Regions from separate parts of the Lachnospira intestinalis genome, predicted to be linked through region 1. Evidence: a T-box and tRNA genes for the amino acid it is inferred to sense, from the RefSeq annotation. Region 1 holds a T-box; the other holds one or more tRNA genes.
What was found. A T-box is a leader RNA that pairs with one kind of tRNA and senses whether it is charged. The one in region 1 lies ahead of tyrS (tyrosine--tRNA ligase), so its partner is inferred to be a tRNA-Tyr.

Region 1 (8,199 bases):
CAGGAAATCATTGATTTATCGGAAAAAATCGGTACATACGAAACCTCTATCCAGCCGTTTGAAGACTGCTGTACGATTTTCGTGGCAAAGCACCCGGTTACAAAGCCGAACTTAAATATTATCCAGCGTGATGAACATAACTTAGATGACTGTATTGACGAACTGTTTAAGACAGCCATTGAAACAACCGAAAAAATCCGCATTGAATAAGATTTTTTACAAAATAAAAACTGCCGCGGCAAGGCAGAAGCTTTGAGCGGCAGTTTTTATTTTTATTAAAATCACTATGTAAAACTGTAATTAGTTTGCCATGTATGGCTTTAATACAGCAAGAATTGTATCGACATCAGAATCGGCATGAATATTTAAGTCGATTGGCTTTGATAAGTCCAGACTGAAAATACCCATGATAGATTTTGCATCAATAACGTATCTGCCTGATACAAGATCGAAGTCTACATCAAATTTTGTAATGTCATTTACAAAAGACTTTACTTTGTCGATAGAATTTAACGAAATTTTTACGGTTTTCATTGCGAAAATACCTCCTACCAAATAATATTTACTCTATTAGTTATAATATCTATTTGGTAAAATTATGTCAATACAAAAATAAAAGACAGGAGCAGAAAAATTGAAAAAAGTTGCAATTCATAACCTGGGCTGTAAGGTCAATTCTTATGAAGCGGAATCTATGGAACAGATGCTTCGCGCCGCAGGTTATTCCATTGTTCCGTTTGATGAAAATGTTCCGGCAGACGTGTATATTATCAACACCTGTTCCGTAACGAATATTGCCGACCGCAAATCCCGTCAGATGCTTCACAAGGCAAAGAAGATGAACCCGGATGCCATTGTCGTTGCCGCAGGCTGTTATGTACAGTCCGACAGTGAAGGCGTACAGAAAGATGAAGCGGTAGACCTTGTACTTGGCAATAACTGTAAAATTAATATTGTAGAAGCCCTTGAAAATTATGCCGCTGACCATGAATCCCATATCAGTGTACTGGATTTATCGGTAAAACAGCCTTATGAGGAACTGGAAATTGATAAGGTCAGTGAACATACCAGAGCCTATATTAAAATTCAGGACGGCTGTAACCAGTTTTGTTCTTACTGCATTATTCCTTATACCCGCGGCAGAATCCGCAGCCGCGAACTAGACGACATTTTAAAGGAAGTACACCGCCTTGCGGACAACGGTTATCAGGAAATCGTGCTGACCGGAATCCACCTGACTTCCTATGGCGTGGATAATCAGAAGGGCAGTCTGTTAGAAGTTATTTCACGGATTCATGAAATCGAAGGTGTGAAGCGAATCCGTCTGGGTTCATTAGAGCCGCGTGTTGTGACGGAAGAATTTGTATCGGCACTCGCCGCCATGGAAAAAGTATGCCCGCATTTTCATCTTTCCCTGCAAAGCGGCTGTGACAGCGTTTTAAAGCGCATGAACCGCAAATATACAACTGCCGAATATGAAGAAGGCTGTCGTATCCTTCGTAAATATTTTAACAATCCGGCGATTACAACCGATGTTATTGTGGGCTTCCCGCAGGAAACGGAAGAAGAATTTGAAACGACCTATGATTTTGTAAAACGGATTCATTTTTATGAAATGCACGTTTTCAAATATTCGAGAAGAAAAGGCACGGTTGCCGATAAAATGGACGGTCAGGTCGATGAAAAGATTAAGACACAGCGAAGTGGATGCCTTTTAGCACTTGAAAAGGAAATGTCTGCGGCATACCGCAAAGAAAGTCTTGGTCAGACGATGCAGGTTTTAATCGAAGAAAAGATGACTTACAACGGCACAGACTACATGGCAGGATATACGAAAAATTATATCCGCGTGCTAGTTCCGGTGAGTGACCGGATGACAGAAGCCGCCGTCAATACCATTGTCAACGTAAACTGTAAGCAGATAACAGAAGATGAACTGTATATTATCGGCGAACTTTCTTAATCCCGGTAAAAATTTCCATATTAAAAGTGCTTGCATTTTATAAAATGATATATTATAATCAGACCCATAATTATATATTTCACAAAGCAATGAAGGAAACAAGTAGTATCTGTGAAAAGCAACAGAGAGCAGCCGGCAGGTGAGAGGCGCAGACCGGAAGCAGATATGAATACATTCCAGAGCAGCACTCCGAACAGGAAAGTACCCAAGTAGGCAGTGACGGATTGGTACACGTTATCGTACCCGGAGTATATTTGTACTTCATAAGATAAGCAGTGTGAGCTGTTTATGAATAAAGGTGGTAACACGTAAGCATCAGCTTTCGTCCTTTTAAATAAGGGCGGAAGCTTTTTTTATTAGAATTTTAAATGCAGACACCGCACCCGCCCTTGCCGTAAATCTAAATGATTTGCAAGTGCGCACAGGTAAGACAGGGTGTCTGCGGAAACGGAGGATTTTATGACATTATATGATGAATTAGTGGCAAGAGGACTGATTGCCCAGGTAACAGATGAAGACGTTATCAAAGACTTAATCAACAACGGAAAAGCAACCTTTTATATCGGATTTGACCCAACGGCAGACAGCCTTCATGTCGGACACTTTATGGCACTGTGCTTAATGAAGCGTCTTCAGATGGCAGGCAATAAGCCGATTGCACTCGTTGGCGGCGGTACAGCCATGATTGGTGACCCGTCAGGACGTTCCGATATGAGAAAAATGCTTACAACCGAGCAGATTGAACACAACTGCGAATGTTTTAAGAAGCAGATGAGCCGTTTTATTGATTTCTCAGACGATAAAGCACTTCTTGTCAACAACGCAGACTGGTTGTTAAAGTTAAATTATGTCGAGCTGCTCCGCGAAGTCGGCGCATGCTTTTCTGTCAATAATATGCTGCGTGCAGAGTGCTACAAGCAGAGAATGGAAAAGGGCTTAAGCTTCCTTGAATTTAATTACATGATTATGCAGTCTTACGACTTTTACATGTTATACCAGAAATACGGCTGTAATTTACAGTTTGGCGGTGATGACCAGTGGAGCAATATGCTCGGCGGTACAGAATTAATCCGTAGAAAATTAGGCAAGGATGCAAGTGCCATGACCATTACCCTGCTTTTAAATTCGGAAGGCAAGAAAATGGGTAAGACACAGTCCGGTGCCGTATGGCTCGACCCTGAAAAGACATCTCCGTACGAATTCTACCAGTACTGGAGAAATGTTGCCGATGCCGATGTATTAAAATGTATCCGTATGCTGACATTCCTTCCGCTTGAAGAAATTGATGCAATGGATTCATGGGAAGGCGCACAGTTAAATAAGGCAAAAGAAATTCTTGCATTTGAACTGACAAAAATGGTTCACGGTGAAGACGAAGCAAAGAAAGCCGAAAACACAGCCAAAGCAATCTTTACCGGCGGCGATTCCGCAGATATGCCGGGCGCAGTCTTAACAGAAGATGCTTTCAAAGATGGTGTTGTCGATGTCATAACACTGGTACATCAGGCAGGACTTGCTGCTTCACGTTCTGAAGCAAGACGTGCCGTACAGCAGGGCGGTATCTCTGTAAACGGTGAAAAAGTAACGGAAATTGATGCTTCTTTTGCAAAGGACATTTTTGAAGGCGAAGGTGCGGTCTTAAAGAAAGGTAAAAAGACTTTCCGCAAGGTGACAATTTCTTAAAAATAAACGTTTTAAGGATTTTCATGGAAAGGATTGTGCCTTATGAAAAAAGAAGAAATTATCTATGTCAGGATTTTAACCGTCATCGGTGCTTCGGCACTGATGGCGCTGATTCTGATTTTCGGTGCCGGGAGCGGACTGTTTCAGCGCATTGCAAACGGTATCAACGACAATACACTGCAATTAAGCAATGTCGATGCCGCAATTTACAGCCTTTATTTTTATAAAGGACTGGATGTCCTTTACCGGATTTTATATGCAGTCACGGTTTTCGGACTGATTCTGACAACCGCCGCCATGTTTTTTAAGTTAAAAGGTGCCGGTATTTATGCGGTATTAAGCTCTGCATCTGCTGTTGTCACCGGTGCATATATTGTCCTTTGCAGTATTTTTGAAGGAAATACCGCACTGCGCCGCATGGTGGTTCATTTTTACTTAAAAGACGTACAGACCGTAGCGCCGGAGCATTTATTGGGATTGCATTGGATGGCCGGTGTATTTTTAATCGTACTGGGTGTGTTCTGCCTGGTGATTGTAAAGGGAACACGGCTTGACAAAATGAAAGCGTACAGCAGTAGCAGTAAAGCCGCCTGCTACAGCGTATTTATTCCGGTGCTTATGGGCAGTGTGATCTTTGAATTTTTGCGGGAATTACTGATTTCCGTGCTGTGCCAGCGCGGGGACACTTACACGGCTTCGGCTTATGCGTGTATCCGAAGTTATTATTTTGGAGGAAAATGGTTTTTTGACGATCCGTATGTATTGTATCTGATCCTTGCCGTACTGGGTATCATTGTTCTTTCCAAAATCAAACTGCCGTTACCTGAAAAATTACGCTCTGCATGGCTTGTGCCTGGCATTTTAACGGTTATCGGTGTCGTGCGCAGTATCGTGTATTTATTCAATGCGCCGCCGCTGTTCGGGTATCTGACGTTTGATGAAAAACTGTGTGATGTCATTGAAAGTGCATATCCGCTTTATATGCTCGTTTACATTCTGGATATGGTCTTTTTAATGGCCCTTGTGGTTATGATTTTGCAGGAGCAGGGCAGTACAAAAAAAATACTGGCTGTCTGCGGCATTGCCACAGCAGTCAGTATAATAGGGATTCTTATCTGCGGATTTACCGCGGGGCTTCCGGCAATGTATATTACCGCCGCCGCTGCAGATGTCATCGGATTAATCGGCCTGCTTTATCGCGGAAATATCCGTGGAAGCCATCATTGAGTAATTCGTGTAATAAACGACAAATCCCGGTTTGGCAGAAGCAGGTTTTTTAACCTCTTTCTTAATTACATAATCAATTTCAACCTTGTCCTGGTCGCGTCCTTTGGAGTAATAAGCCGCAAGACTTGCCGCTTCTTCAAAGGTGCGGTCAGGCAGTTCTTTGCCGCCGGTTCTTACGATAACGTGGGAACCCGGCATTTTTTTTGCATGAAACCACCAGTCATTGCCGTTTGCAAATTTAAAGGTAAGCTCATCATTCTGAAAATTATTCTTTCCGACATACATATCGAAGCCGTCCGAAGAAATGTAGTGGAACGGTTTACTCGTCACTTTTTCCTTTTTGCCACCTTTGCCTTTTCGGTGAATGTAGCCTGCCTGAATCAGTTCTTCTTTTAATTCGACAAGGTCTTCTTCATTGACCGCAATATCAAGTGCCGTTGCAATAGATTCCAGATGCTGTGTTTCCGCTTTTGTTTCCTCAATCAGCTTGGAATCTGCTTCAAATGTACGTTTAAGCTTATTGTAGCGGTTAAAATATTTCACGGCATTTTCAGACGGTGTGAGCATCGGATCAAGCGGAATGGAAATCTCCTCGTTGGTGTAATAATTTAATGCCGTAAAAGACTTTGCACCCTCCGGGATATTGTAGCCGTAAGTGTTAATCAATTCGCCGTATACACGGAATTTTTCTCTTTTTTCGGTATCCTTTAACTGCTTTTCCTGAATATCCAGCTTTTTATAGGAACGCTCCAGTGCTGTTGATACAATCCGTCGCAAATCCGAAGATTTCTGGCGGATTCGCGTAAATTTATCTTTTTCCGAATAAAAGCTTCGAAGCAGGGCACTGATAGAATCAAACGGCGTACAGTCCGCATACATCGCCATCGGAATCGCTGAAAATTCCTTTGGTTCACCGTTTTCATAAAAAATATTCGGCGCAAACTGACCGCTTTTTACCTGTTCCATGCAGTCCGAAAAAATGTGGTATAAGTGAAGCTGCTCATTTTCCTCCAGACAGTTTGCCGGTTTTTCGCTTGAAACAGAAGCTTCATAGCAGATTTCCTCCGCAACGGCAGGACTGATACCGGTATAGCCGGTGTAAACCGCCTTTGAAAGCGGCATCGGCTTTGTAAAAACAGCTTCTGCAAATTCGGCATCGTTTGTCTGCAGCGGATTCTTTTTATGCATGGTCTGCGGGATAAAATACGTCCGTCCCGGCAGCACCTCGCGCACGGAGCTTGTCTGTGAAGAAATGTGCTTAATGCTGTCTAAAATATTCTGTTTGTCATCACAAAAAATGATGTTGCTGTGCTTTCCCATAAATTCGGCAATCAGGTGCTTGCGGCACAAATCACCTAAATCATTTAAGTGTTCAATTTCAAAATCAAGGATTCGCTCCAGTCCCGGCTGTGTAATCGAGATAATTCTGCCGTTGTTTAAATGCTTGCGTAAAAGCATACAGAAATTCGGTGCCGTCATCGGACTCGGTTTATTTTCTTCTGAAAGATAAATCAGCGGCAGGCTGGCATTGGCTGAAATGACAAGCCTGTACTGCTGTTTTGGTGTTTTAATCGTAAAGAGCAGTTCATCGGTTTCCGGCTGTGCGATTTTATAAAGTCTGCCGCCAAGTAAGGTCTGCTCTAATTCCTGTCTGATATTTGCAATTACAATTCCATCTAAAGCCATTGTTTTAATTCCTTTATATCTATTTTTTATGTAGTCCCATGATAGCACATTTTTTAACTGGTGTCTTGTACTTTTGCACAGGAGTTGCTATAATACATTGGTTATTGATATAATCAAAATAAAACTACCGAAACATCAGTTTGGATTGGAGGACACAATGATAAAGAGCATGACTGGCTTTGGCCGCAGTGAAATAAGTGAGGGGAAACGCAAGATTTCCGTGGAAATGAAGTCAGTTAATCATAGATATTTGGAAGCGGGTATCAAAATGCCAAAGAAATTAAACATTTTTGAGGCGCGTATCCGTGATTTATTAAAAAAATATGCACAACGCGGAAAGATTGACATTTTCATTACCTATGAAGACCTTTCCGAAACCAATGTCAATTTAAAATATAACCGCGACATTGCGGCAGAATATATGGATATTTTTGAACAGATGGCATCACAGTTTCATCTTGACAATGATATGACGGTTTCCGCACTTTCAAGATATCCGGAGGTCATTACGACAGAGGAAGTCAAGGTCGATGAAGAAGAACTGTGGCATTTTATTGAAAAAGCCGTATGCGCCGCGTGTGAACAGTTTGTTGCCGCCCGCATTACCGAAGGGGAACATTTAAAGAAAGATTTGCTTGATAAGCTTGATAATATGGCAGGGCTGGTTGATTTTATCGAAGCACGCAGTCCGCAGATTATGAAAGAGTACCGCGGCAAATTAGAGCAGAAAGTGACAGAACTTCTCGGAGAAAATCCGTTTGATGAAAATAAGATGGCGGCGGAAGTGATTTTATATGCGGATAAAATCTGTGTCGATGAAGAAACTGTCCGTTTAAGAAGCCATATCGTCCATGCAAAAAGCTGCTTGAACGAAGACGGCGGTATCGGCCGCAAGCTGGACTTTATCGCACAGGAAATGAACCGCGAAGCCAACACCATTTTATCCAAAGCAAATGACCTTGAAATTTCAAATAAGGCGATTGATTTAAAAACAGAAATCGAAAAGGTACGCGAACAAATTCAGAATATTGAATAAAACTGCTTGCCAGCTTTCGGAAACTTATGTATAATAAAGAGTACGAATGAAAATAGAGGGATTGCCATGAATAACAGAGGAATTTTAATTGTTCTTTCCGGATTCTCAGGAGCCGGTAAAGGAACGGTTGTAAAGAACATTTTAAAGACGTATCCGGATGAATATGCGGTATCTGTTTCTGCAACCACAAGAGCGCCAAGAGAAGGTGAAACCGACGGCAGGGAATATTTTTTCAAATCCACTTCCGAATTCCAGAAGATGATTGCCACAGGCGAACTGATCGAATATGCGCAATACGTGGGCAACTATTACGGCACACCGCGCCGCTATGTGGAAGAACAGCTTGAAGCCGGTAAGAATATCATCCTTGAAATTGAGATACAGGGAGCTTTTAATATTAAAAAGATGTTTCCTGATGCAGTGCTGATGTTTTTAATGCCGCCGACTGCGGCAGAGCTTGAAAATCGTCTGCGTGGCAGGGGAACAGAAGACGAAGCCACGATTAAAGCGCGTCTTGCCCGTGCGACACAGGAAGCGGAAGGCGTTGAAGGGTATGACTATATTGTTATCAATGATACGGTCGATGCCTGTACACAGCGTATCC
Region 2 (8,199 bases), on a different contig from region 1:
ATGACGGTCTGTTAAAGATTAAAGAAGCCGTGGGAACACCGCAGGAAGATACTGTACTGGAAAAGGAATTCCCGAACCTGGAATCCCAGTCCGTCGATTACGGTATTATGGAAAAGGCAGAAAACATTTACACACTGGCAGGAAACTTCGGCTGGGATGATGTCGGTTCATGGCTGGCAGTCGGAAGAATCAAGCAGAATGACGAGAACGGCAATGTCGTCAATGGCAATGTTGTTACAGTCAATACGAAAAACTGTGTCATTGAAGGAGCTGACAAGCTCATTGCAACCGTAGGACTCCGGGATGTTGTGGTGGTGGATACAAAGGATGCCACGCTGATTACAACGAAGGAAAATGCCGGAGAAATCAAGCAGGTACTCGCAAAATTAAGAGAGTCCGGCAGAAATGAATATTTATAAAAATAAATAATTATCCAATAATAATAATTGTATAGGAGAAGAATGATGAAAAGCGCATTAATTACAGGAATCACAGGACAGGACGGGTCTTACCTTGCAGAACTTTTACTGGAAAAAGGTTATAAAGTATATGGTCTGATGAGAAGAAAGAGCGTAGTAGACTATGGTAATGTAGACCATATCAAGGATAAGATTCACTTTATCTATGCAGATATGCAGGATATTGTATCTTTAATCACAGCCATGAAGATTTCGCAGGCAGATGAAGTCTACAATCTGGCTGCACAGTCTTTCGTTGCAACTTCATGGGATACACCATGTACGACAGCAGACATTGATGCCATCGGTGTTACCAATATGCTTGAAGCAATCCGCATTGTAAAACCGGAAGCAAGATTTTATCAGGCTTCAACATCAGAAATGTTCGGTAAGGTACAGGCAATTCCACAGGACGAAACAACACCGTTTTATCCGAGAAGCCCATACGGCGTTGCAAAGCTTTACGGACACTGGATTACAAAGAATTACAGAGAAAGCTACGATATGTATGCCTGCTCAGGTATTCTTTTCAACCATGAAAGTGAAAGACGTGGTCTGGAATTCGTAACAAGAAAGATTACACATGCGGTTGCACGCATTAAGCTGGGTGTACAGGATCATGTAGAACTGGGAAATCTGGATGCAAAACGTGACTGGGGTCACTCAAAGGATTACGTGCGCGCAATGTGGCTGTTATTACAGCAGGATCATGCAGAAGATTACGTAATTGCAACCAATGAAACAAGAACGGTCCGTGAATTTGCACAAGCTGCATTCAAGGCAGCCGGCATTGAGGTGGAATTTGAAGGCGAAGGCGTGAATGAAATTGCAAAGGATAAGGCAACAGGAAAGGTTGTATTAAAGGTAAATCCGGATTTCTTCAGACCGGCAGAAGTAGAACTTTTAATTGGTAATCCTGCAAAGGCAGAAAAAGAACTTGGCTGGGAAAGAGAAATCAGTTTTAACGAACTGGTAGAACGCATGGTAAAGAATGACCTTGCAATCGTAGAAAAAGAAATCAAGTCAGCCAACTAAAATACATGCCAAATGGGAGAAAACTATGAAAGCATTGATTATCGGGGGCGGCGGATTCGTAGGCCCGTATCTGGTAAATCATCTTCATGATGATTTAGGATATGAGGTCGCCGTAACAAAGACCGCAAAAGAACAGCTTGCCCTTTCAAATGCAGTCGTCTATGATTGTGATATTCTGAATAAAAGTGAGATTACCGATGTGTTGGAAACAGTGCGCCCGGATTATATTTTTCATCTGGCTGCACAGTCTTCGGTATCGGTATCGTGGAAAAATCCGGCGCTGACCATTGATGTCAATATCAAGGGTGCGGTCAATATGCTGGATGCTGTTCGCGAACTGGATTATAAGCCGCGTGTACTGTTGATTGGTTCAGGAGAAGAATACGGACATATCCGGCAGGAAGAATGTCCGATTATTGAAGATACGGTGCTTCGTCCGGGAAATATCTATGCGGCAACAAAGTCCTGCCAGAATATGCTTGGCAGCATTTATGCGGCGGCATACCATATGGATGTCATGATGGTCCGTGCATTTAATCATATCGGTCCGAACCAGACACCGCTTTTTGTAGTTGCGGATTTCTGTAAACAGGTGGCAGAGATTGAAAAAGGAATCAAAGACCCGGTGATGTATGTCGGAAATCTTTCGGCAAAGCGTGATTTTACCGATGTGCGTGATGTTGTAAGAGCATACGCCCTACTGGTGCAGAAGGGAAAAGCCGGTGAAACCTATAATATCGGAACAGGACATGCACTGGCAATTCAGGAAATTTTAGACCGGATTATTTCACTCTCGGATAAGAAAATTGAAGTCCGGGTAGATGCACAAAGACTGCGTCCGGTCGATGTGCCGATTATTGAACCGGATATTTCAAAGGTACATGACTGTACCGGCTGGAAACCACAGATTCCGTTGGAGCAGACCTTACGGGAAACACTGGAATACTGGAGAGCGCAGGACTTATGTCAGAAGTAAAAGTTTTTAAATTTATAAAAAAAACAATTGCCAACGACATAAAGATATGATAAAATAACAAAATGTGAGCGATATGCTCACGTTTGGACGGATTCCCGAGTGGCCAAAGGGGACAGACTGTAAATCTGCTGGCGATGCCTTCGAAGGTTCGAATCCTTCTCCGTCCATTCTGTTTCATCTATATAAAAGAAACGGAGTAACAATCAGGCCGGCGTGGCGGAATTGGCAGACGCACAGGACTTAAAATCCTGCGGGACTTATACTCCCGTACCGGTTCGACCCCGGTCGCCGGCATATAAATTTTGGAAAAAGACTGTCGTTTATACGGCAGTCTTTTTTGTTTTAATAAAACGAAAAGGAACGAATCATTTTATGAAAAAAGAACAAGTATGGGAATTTGTGAAAAAATGGTATAAAGATGCGGCTGCACTCGTATTTATTACGTTGGCAGTTACTGTTTTGGTAGTGCATTTTCTGGGACTTCGAGGACAGGATTTAACATATCCGCTTGAATACAAGGGTGGTGATGAAATGTCAGCGCTTGTATCGGTAAGGCTGGTGCAGGAATCCGGATGGAATATCGGAACGGACAAACTGACAGCATTGGATGGGTATTATTATAATACCTCGGATGTCATTGCAGGTCTGCATAATGCAGATGTATTTTTTGAGAAATTATTTTTATGGATTACGGGCGGACAGGTTGCCAAAACGGTCAATCTTGTCTATTTATCCGCATTTTATATGATTGCCTATGTGGCATATTTTGTTCTCAGACAGCTCCGCATTAAAGAGTGGCTGTCAACAGGCGGGGCGCTCGTATATGCTTTCCTGCCGTTTATCTTTATCCGCGGCATCGGGCACATTGTATTGTCCTGCTACTATTTTGTTCCGCTTGCGGTATTAATGTGTATCTGGCTGTATGAAGATGAACGCTTTATGCTGCCGGGCAAGGGCTTTTTTAAGTATAAACGCAACTATGCGGGCTTTATCATGGCATTTTTAATTGCCAGCGAAGGCATTGGTTACTGGCAGATATTTGCCTGCTTTTTCTTAATGGTGGCAATGCTTACGGCACTGCTCCGCACGAAAGACTGGAATTATTTGAAGCGCGGCTGTATCAGTATCCTCAGTGTGATTGTATGCGTTGTGATTTCCATTATCCCGGAAATTTTTTACAGGATTGTACATGGTGGAACAGGACTGGAAGGCAGAATCCGCAGTATTGCCGATTCTGAAACGTACTGTTTAAAGATTATCCAGCTGCTGCTTCCGGTAAACGGACACGGTATCAGACCGCTTGAAAAGCTGATTTATGCGTATAATGAATATGTACCGTGTGTCAATGAAAACTGGACGGCATACATCGGCATTGTCGGTGCGGTCGGATTTTTATTCCTGCTGGTATGGCTTTTTACAAGAAGAAAGAACGAAAGCACGCTTACAAAGCGCCTGACAGTACTTGCAGACCTCAATATCTGCGGGATTCTGCTGGCAACAATGGGTGGTTTCGGTTCTATCATATTTATGACGGGCATTGAAATTATCAGAGGATATAACAGAATCTCCGTATTTATCGGATTTTTTGCCATAACCGCGGTTTGCCTGCTTTTAAATGAGTGGGAAGGAAAGATTGCGAAAACCGTATGGAAATGTGTATACATGGGCGGAGTTGCCCTTGTGATGCTGTTTGCCATCTGGGAGCAGAATCCGTCCGTATCTTTTAATTTTGAAAGTAATAAAGAAGAATGGATAAGTGATGCGGATTTCTTTGCACGGGTGGATGCAGTCATGGATGAAGATGACAGTATATTCCAGCTTCCGTATGCAGAGTATCCGGAAGGGGATATTCAGAATGATATGGGACATTTATCACATTATATCGGATATCTTCATTCTGATAAGTTAAAATGGAGTTTTGGTACAACAGACGGAAGTGACACGGATATCTGGTATGAACAAACGGCTTCCCTGCCGGTTGATAAGATGATTCAGGAAATTTTATCAAAGGGTTTTGACGGTCTGTATATTAACCGCGATGCCTATGAAGAACCGGAGTGGACGGCGCTGGAAAAGAGTGTGCAGGAATATACCGGTGTGACACCGGTTGTAAGTAATGATGAAAGACTGGTTTTCTATAAATTAAGATAAATTTAAGAGAATATTGGAGGGTTTGACGTGAATAGTACAGCAGTGGTACTGATGATAATAACAGTGCTTACGTATGGAATTGTATGTATCGGAAAAAGGATGGAGCTGATGGATGCAGTCACCGTTTCTTTTGCAGTGCTGCTTGCAGGCTTTGGCATGTCAGGAGGAATTCTTGCCCTTTTCGGCGGATTTTCGCTCAATAAGACACTGGCGGTTTTATGGCTATTGTCTGTTGTGGAGGCGGTAATCTGCCGGATTGCGGGAGGAAAACCAAATGTCTGTTTAAAGCAAACGGAAAGTATCGTCAGACCCTTTTTGCGTACACTCATTTTATTATGTCTGGCAGGTCTGGTGTATGTGGTTACAATGCATTTCCAACCGGAAGATGACGTCATGATTAATGCAGGCAAAGGGTTTACACAGTATCTGTGGCTGGTATCCGGCATTGTGCTTGTGCTTGTGTGTGTGGCGGATATCCTGATACACTGCATGGGGTATATAAAAGCAGAAAAAACGGCACAGAAGATTTTGCCGGAACTTTTCGTGGCAGGAATGGTTATAACGGCAGCAGGCATCGTTATTGAGGCAGGCGTGCACAGCGGAATAGCAGGCATTTTGACGGCGGTGTTGCTGCTTGTGGCAGCCGGGGCAGCAGGCGTGGGACTTTCGATGCTTTATCAGCAGAGAGATTTTGCAGAACTTGTCCTGCTTGGTGTATCGGAAACAGTGCTTGCATATCTGCTTTCAGCGGGCATTTTAATCGGATTGAATATTTTTTCACTGGAAAGAGCGGCAGCGTTGACACTGGGATTTACAGTGGCAGCGGCGGGAGCGGCTTATGCATATAAAAAGACAAAGCCGTCCTGCACATTCCAGTGGAAGAAAAATCTTATAGGGATTGGCTTTTTGCTGGCGGTGATACCGCTTGTGGGGACGACATTCGGAATGTTTGGCATGGGACAGGACGAAGGCGTTTATCAGGCAAAGGCAATCGGATATGTCTATGGTTATAATAATAATTTCATGACATTTGACGAGTACGGGGATTGTGTATCAGCATCGGATAAAAGTGATTACATGGCGGCAATCGGAAATCATCTGGAGGGATATAATTTTACGCTGGATGAAGAACAGGTGCAGGGCGTGGCACAAAATGATACAACCGGCAGTCTGCATGGGGTACATACATTCAGTGCGCTGCTTGCCGTATATGCAAGAGTTTGCGGCGTGGAGCATATGATGCAGCTGGGAACATGGATTCTGGCATTATCTGTATTTCTTTTATGGCTTGTGCTTGAAAATCTGGAAATAAAGACACTGTATAAAGCGATTGCACTCTTTTTATATGTGTTGTCACCGCAGGTTTTGTGGCAGGCAAAAACCTCTCTTGTGGAAACAACGCTGGCATTTGTCATTTTAGCAATGCTTTATCTTTTAACAGACAAAAAGCATGAAGAATACCGCTGGCTCTTTTGCATACCGGTCGTTGTATTTGCATTTTTACATATTACAATTTATGTATTTATGCCGTTATTTGTGCTGATGGCATACGGATTATATTTTAAAACAGGCAGGAAAAGCTATATTGCCGGGGCAGTTGTCATGCTTGCCGGATATCTTGCAGGTTTTTTCATGATGCATGCAAGTTCGCTTACATATGTGTATGGCAACTATGACCGTTTATATATCGGACCGGTAGGCCCGTCAAACCTCAAAGCCTTTGTAACGGCGGTGTCCGTGGCAGGAATCGTGTTTTCGCTGGTGCTTGGACTTCTTCCGGTAAAGAAAAACACAAAAGCGGTATCCGTAAATGCACAATCTATGCGGAAAGAGCAGAATCGGTTCAAGAATACCTGCTGGCGGATTTTTGTATGGGTATTTGCAGCGGCAGGACTCGCAGCATGCCTGCTGGTAATGAAAAAAAGTGCGTATCCGTCAGCCTATATGACAAGCTATGCGTATCTGTTAAGCAGTGGTATAATACTCATGCCGGTGATTTTTATCGCGGCCTTTTTACGTCCGTCATGGTTTAAAAAGAAGGATTCTATTGTACTTTTGACGGCAATGTTTTATTATTGTGTTATCATTTATTCAGCCGTATTTAAGAAAGAAATACTACATTATTATTACTATGGAAGATATATTGTGCCATATATAGCAGTAATCGTTGTACTGGGGGCGTATATATTGTCACGGACGGCGGAAAGTATGGCTCATATCCGGCTTTTAAGGGACGGATACGGTATGCTCTGTGCCGCGGCGGCGCTTGCGGTGGCAGCAGTTCTGATTCCGTATGCGGGGATTGTAGTGAACGGTCAGGATCAGACCCAGCTGCAGTGGAAAATTCTTACAGAGCTTGCAGAAACCGTAGATGAAAAAGACAGTGTGGTGGTACTTGGGGAAGAAGTCGTTCCACAGCTGATGGTTTCGTTAAAATATATGACAGACTGTCCGGTATATCCGTTAAAGGAAGATAAAGAAGCGGCAGCAGTGCAGTGTGCAAGGTTAAAAGACCGTTACAGCCATGTCTATGTAATCAGCGGAGAACCTGAATCCGGAGCGGTAGCGGATAGCGGGATGGACACCGTTTATCATAAAGATAATAAAATACAGATGGATGTAAAGATGCCGGAAGAACTGGACGGTATTGCAGCGTGGATTCCGTATGCACAGGAATTTGTAAGCAGCATACAGCCGGTGGCGGTATATGAATATATATCTGAATAACAGGGTATTGGAGAAGTATGTATCAGTTAAGGGGAAAATTATCAATTGTCATGCCGGCCTATAATGAGGAGGCACTGATTTATAACAGTATTATGCAGACACTATCCATCGTGGAGCAGTTTGCACCGGATTTGGAGATTATTGCCGTCAATGACGGCAGTAAGGATAAGACAAAGCAGGAAATTGAGCGTGCCATACGCGATGATGCGAAACAGCCGCACCCGGTTGTGCCGGGCATGCGGGTGTCCGGTACACGCATAAAGCTGGTGACATCCAATAAAAACCGTGGCAAGGGCAATGCCATTATTTCAGGAATCAGTCAGGCAGAGGGCAATTATATTGCGTTTGTGGATGCGGATTTAGAGTTAAATCCCGCACAGCTTGAGGGCTATTTAAAGAAAATGCAGGAAAGCGGAAGCGATGTTGTGATTGGATGTAAGTTCCACAAGGATTCTGAACTTCACTATCCGTTTGTACGCAAGGTGATAAGCCTTGGCTACTATATGATGCTTCTTGTGCTGTTTCATCTGAATGTGCGTGATACGCAGACCGGATTAAAGGTTTTTAAGGCAGAGGCTGTAAAGCCGGTGGCACATCTGGTGCGGACGTCCGGTTTTGCATACGATATTGAACTTTTAGTAGCGGTTCACCGCAGAGGGTTTAAAATCGAGCAGATGCCGGTGAAGGTTGTCTATGTGCGGGATAAGAATACCCGAAGAATCGGGATGTCCGATATTGTAAAGGCATTCCGGGATACGTGGGCGATTTTCTACAGGGTATATTTTAAACATTATTACGATGAGCCGTCCGAATAAACGGCATTAAAAATATGAATGTGGTGAGAATGATGAA

Region 2: it encodes a tRNA-Tyr, which carries the amino acid that the T-box ahead of tyrS (tyrosine--tRNA ligase) is inferred to sense. The anticodon was not compared.

What each region holds. Positions count from the first base shown of each region.
Region 1 is NZ_JBBMFS010000015.1:1,945-10,143, reverse strand. Features, by position in the region: gene thiI (tRNA uracil 4-sulfurtransferase ThiI) at 1-210, shown strand, start outside; gene WMO37_RS13305 (HPr family phosphocarrier protein) at 301-534, opposite strand; gene mtaB (tRNA (N(6)-L-threonylcarbamoyladenosine(37)-C(2))-methylthiotransferase MtaB) at 635-1,963, shown strand; T-box leader at 2,044-2,296, shown strand; gene tyrS (tyrosine--tRNA ligase) at 2,423-3,646, shown strand; gene WMO37_RS13290 (hypothetical protein) at 3,689-4,873, shown strand; gene WMO37_RS13285 (Rqc2 family fibronectin-binding protein) at 4,826-6,559, opposite strand; gene WMO37_RS13280 (YicC/YloC family endoribonuclease) at 6,717-7,595, shown strand; gene gmk (guanylate kinase) at 7,662-8,199, shown strand, end outside.
Region 2 is NZ_JBBMFS010000008.1:55,919-64,117, reverse strand. Features, by position in the region: gene WMO37_RS10055 (mannose-1-phosphate guanylyltransferase) at 1-419, shown strand, start outside; gene gmd (GDP-mannose 4,6-dehydratase) at 465-1,493, shown strand; gene WMO37_RS10045 (GDP-mannose 4,6-dehydratase) at 1,519-2,469, shown strand; tRNA gene WMO37_RS10040 (tRNA-Tyr) at 2,555-2,636, shown strand; tRNA gene WMO37_RS10035 (tRNA-Leu) at 2,677-2,763, shown strand; gene WMO37_RS10030 (hypothetical protein) at 2,842-4,620, shown strand; gene WMO37_RS10025 (hypothetical protein) at 4,648-7,347, shown strand; gene WMO37_RS10020 (glycosyltransferase family 2 protein) at 7,365-8,162, shown strand; gene WMO37_RS10015 (glycosyltransferase family 4 protein) at 8,195-8,199, shown strand, end outside.